One region of the Micromonospora sp. DT4 genome, then DNA from elsewhere that is predicted to be linked to it. Evidence: riboswitches for the same ligand, from Rfam matches in the RefSeq annotation. Region 1 holds a riboswitch; the other holds the start of a gene.

The links. A riboswitch is a leader RNA that binds a small molecule or an ion and turns the genes downstream of it on or off. The one in region 1 is predicted to bind S-adenosylmethionine.
Region 2: another riboswitch for S-adenosylmethionine. It lies ahead of ACLQ24_RS16260 (aminotransferase class V-fold PLP-dependent enzyme); the one in region 1 lies ahead of ACLQ24_RS26630 (ABC transporter substrate-binding protein).

Annotation. Positions count from the first base shown of each region.
Region 1 is NZ_JBNCKT010000151.1:1,458-3,651, forward strand. It holds gene ACLQ24_RS26625 (amino acid ABC transporter permease) at 1-136, opposite strand, end outside; gene ACLQ24_RS26630 (ABC transporter substrate-binding protein) at 191-1,012, opposite strand; SAM riboswitch class IV at 1,386-1,497, opposite strand; gene ACLQ24_RS26635 (amino acid transporter) at 1,584-2,194, opposite strand, start outside.
Region 2 is NZ_JBNCKT010000051.1:2,384-4,577, reverse strand. It holds gene ACLQ24_RS16265 (PrsW family intramembrane metalloprotease) at 1-776, opposite strand, end outside; SAM riboswitch class IV at 800-920, shown strand; gene ACLQ24_RS16260 (aminotransferase class V-fold PLP-dependent enzyme) at 967-2,194, shown strand, end outside.

The sequences.
Region 1 (2,194 bases):
GCACCGTGCCGAGCAGGGCGGCGGAGACAGCCAGGATCAGCGTGTTGGGCAGCCCGACGGTCAGCATCTCGGGCAGCGCCTCGCGCATCGCGTCGACGTCGAAGAACGTCTCCCACAGGGTGCTCAACGGATCCATCGTTCGCCTCTCCTACCGTCCCGCTCGCTCGTCACCGCAGACCGCTCAGGCCGCTCAGGACGCCGTCGACGCGGACGCCGAAGCCGACGGCGGCGCCGACCCGGCCGGGGTTGCCGCCTTGCCGCTACCCGGGGTGAAGTCGGCCGGGACCGGCCGGCCCGGGTAGTACTGGGCCTGCAACCGGCTCCACGTGCCGTCGGCGATCACCTCGTCGAGGCCCTTGTTCAGCGCCTCGCGCAGCTTGTCGCCGCCCTTGGCGACGGCGTACGCGGTCGGCGCCGGGCTGAGCTGCTTGGCCGCCACGGTGATCTTGCCGTTGCTGTCGGCGGCCGACTTCTCGCCGATCTCGGCCGGTGCGATCCAGGCATCGGCGGTGCCCGCCTTGAGCTGGTTGACCGCGCCGTTGTAGTCCGGTACGCGTACCGGGTCGAGCTGCTTGCCGGTGGCGTAGTCGTCCTGGACGGTGCCCTGCACCACCACGACCCGCTTGCCGGCGAGCTGGTCGAACCCGGTGATCGGCGAGCCGGCCGGCACGTCCAGGCCGAAGTAGCCGAAGTCGTACCCGTTGCCGAAGTCGACGGTCTTCTTGCGCGCCTCGGTGATGGTGATCGAGGAGCTGCCGACGTCGAACTTGTGGTTGTTGACCTGGGACAGCAGCGCGGAGAAGTCGGTACCGACGAACTCGACCCGCAGGCCGAGCTTGCCGGCCACGGCGGTCAGCAGGTCGTTGTCGAAGCCGGTGAACTTGCCGTCCTTGAGGTACACGTTGGGCGGGGCGTCGGTCAGCGTGCCTGCCCGCAGCACACCCGGCTGCGCCAGACCGTACGGGTTGCTGGCGCTGCCCGCCGAGTCGCCGCCGTCGCCGCAAGCGCTCAAGGCGCCAGCAACCAGGATGCTGGCCGCCCCAGCGGCAACAACGCGGCCGAAACCAGAGAAAAATCGCACAGGTGTCTCCAAAAAGGATGCGTCGACCCCGTCGATCATGGAGTTGTTGTCCCGACACGCCGGTCGGACGGGCAACAACTTCATGATCGACGCGAGGGCTCGCGTGGGTGGGTGGGTGCCCGGGAAGGAGGGCGGGTGGGGCGGGGAGGGTTAGCGCGTCAGGCGGCGGTACACGCCGCGCTGCGCATTCGCATCAGGTCCACGTGCCGACGCCGGGTCAGGGTCGGCATGCGCCGGCCGGCCGGTGGCGTGGGGCTGAGGATGTGCATGCGGTCTCCCGGGTCTTGGTGCTGACCTGGGTGCCAGGCCACGCTTGCGCCGGCGTCCTGCCGGTGCCTGGTCTTCACCCGGGGCACCCCACCGCGGAGGAGGGTTGCCGGCCAGCGAGCCGGGGCTTTGCGCTGGCGCTCATGACCTGCGCCGAGGCTAGCAGCAACCACCGGTCGGTCGTCCAGCCGATATGACCACGCTCACCAGCCCTGGCCTGCGCTCGAGGAGCAGGTCAACCGGCGTGCACGTGGGGCCGGCGCGTCTGGTCCGGCTCCTGGCGGCGCAGGATCTCCCGGGTGACCGAGGCGATCTCGCCCTGCCCGAACGCCAGGTAGCGCAGCACGTTGTGGGCCGGGCTGCCCTCGGTCCACTCGAAGTAGATGTGGGGGCGTCGGGCGCTGCGGTCGCGGATCTCCAGCAGCAGCGCGGCCAGTGCGTTGGGCACCGAGGAGCTGGCCAGGCTGAGCACCGGGAAACGGTCGTGCGCCACGCTGCCGCGCACCAGCAACCCCGTCTCGAAGTCCGACGGGTCGGTGACCTGGACCTCGACGAAGATCACATCGCTGTCGTCGGGGAAGTCGTTGTCCGCCATGGTCTGGGCCAGCTTGCCGCGGTACTCCGGCAGGTCGCGGCGCTCCGGCTCGTGCGCGATCAGGCGAATGCGGCGTCCGGCGCGCTCGTCGATCATCGCGGTCGCCATCTCGTCGAGCTGGACGTGGTCGACCCGCAGCTCGAACGCCCGCAGCACCCGCGACAGCGCCGACACCAGGATCATCGCGCCGATGAAACAGGAAGCGATCTTCACACCGTCCGGGCGCTGCGTCACGTTCGCCACGGTGGTGT
Region 2 (2,194 bases), on a different contig from region 1:
TCGGCCGTGCGGGCGGCCACGCCGAGGCCGACACCGGTCATCGAGGTGAAGAGGGGATGGGCGAACCCGAACAGGAGGATCCGCACGATGAAGATGGCGATCACCTGCTGGGTGCCGGTCGCCGGGCCGTACCGGTCGGCGCCGGCCGCGTAGCCGTACCCGCCCAGGTAGAGGATGTTCTCCACCATGGCGAAGCCGACCGCGGAGAGCCCGCAGTAGACCAGGCCGTCGGTGATTCCGGACCACTCCCGACGCCGGAACACGAGCAGCAGGATCGGGCCGAGGGCCTTTGTCAGCTCCTCGATGAACGGCGCCACCAGGACGCCGGTCAGTGCGTCCGGCAGCCCCCAGTCGGCGAACCGTCCGGCGGCGAACTCGTTCACGTTCAGCGAGGCGGCGGTGGAGACGAACGCTCCCCAGGCGAAGCAGAAGATCAGGTATTTCAGCGGTTCCGGTTCGTAGCGGTCGAGCCAGAGGAAGCAGGCGACCAGCACGGGCACCGGCAGGATCGCGGCGACCACCCCGATGAGCAGCGCGTCGAGGCCCAGCGACTGACCGAGGGTGATGACCATGAAGACCGCGCACGCGGCGATGAGCAGCACCGCCCCGGCCAGCACCAGGAACCGCAGCCAGCCGAAGCGGCGCGGCGGCATCCCGGGTGACGCGCCGGCGGGCGGTGCCGCGGGCGGGTACGGCGGCGACGGCAGGGGTGCACCGGGCGGGGTGTCGGCCATGCGGTCAGCGTAGCCATCCGCCGCCGGCTGGTCCGGTCGCATCCACAGCCGCTATGCTGGGGGCAGGTCACGAGCGCCAGCGTCAAGCCCCGGCTTGCTGGCCGGCAACCCTCGTCGAGTTCGCGGTGGGGTGCCCCGGGTGATGACCGGGCCCAGCCCGATCGGCGTGCTGGGCAAGCGCGGACCCCGTCCCGACAGCACATCCGGGGTCCCTGACCCCGGAGGTTCCGGCGTGTCCGTCACTCTCGCACCCTCGCTGCCCAGCCTGCCCGCAGTCGCGTCGCCGCCGTCGGCGGCGCTCGACGTGCTCGGCGTACCCGGCGAGATCAACCTGGACTACGCGGCCACCGCGCCGTGCGCGCGGGCCGCGGCCGACGCGGTCACCGAACTGCTCCCTTGGTACGCCAGCGTGCACCGGGGCGCGGGAGCGCTGTCGCGGCGCTGCACGCTGGCGTACGAGCGGGCCCGGCAGACGGTCGGCGACTTCTTCGGCGCGCGCGCCGACGACCACGTGATCTTCACCCGGAACACCACCGACGCCCTCAACCTGCTGGCCCGGTCGTTGCCCCCCGGCACGACGGTGGTCACCTTCGCCGGTGAGCACCACGCGAACCTGCTGCCCTGGCCGCGCGGCTCGGTACGCCTGCCGGTGCCCTCCGACCCGGCCGGGACGGTACGCGCTCTCGCCGCCGCCCTGACCGAGCTGCGCCGCGACAGCAACCCCGCGCTGCCGGTGCTGGTCGCGGTGACCGGGGCGAGCAACGTGACCGGTGAGCTGTGGCCGGTCGCCGAGCTGGCCCGGGTGGCCCACCGGCACGGCGCCCGGATCGTCCTCGACGCCGCGCAGCTCGCGCCGCACGCCCCGGTCGACCTGCACACGCTCGACGTGGACTACCTGGCCGTCTCCGGCCACAAGCTCTACGCCCCGTTCGGCGCGGGTGTGCTCGTGGGCCGGTCGGACTGGCTGGACGCCGCCCCGCCGTACCTCGCCGGTGGCGGTGCCACCAGCCATGTCGGGCCGGCCACCCACGACGTGACCTGGGCGAACGGCCCGGCCCGGCACGAGGGCGGCACCCCGAATCTGCTGGGCGCGGTGGCGCTGGCGGCGGTGTGCGGGGCGCTTGCCGACGCCGACCGGGTCGCGCTCACCGTCCACGAGCAGGCGTTGCTGGCCCGGCTACGCGCCGGCCTCGCCGCCCTGCCGCACGTCGTGGAGTTGCGGACCTTCGGCCCGGACGCGCCCCGGGTCGGCATCGTCTCGTTCGTGGTGGCCGGTCAGGACTCCGCCACGGTGGCCGCCCGACTCGCCTCCGACCACCGGATCGGCGTACGGGATGGTTTGTTCTGTGCCCACCCGCTGGCCCGGCGGCTGCTCGGCGAGGCTGCCGCGCGTACCGGCCGCAGGGATCTTCCGCCGACCGCGCTGCGCGCCAGCATCGGTCTGGGCAGCACCGCCGCCC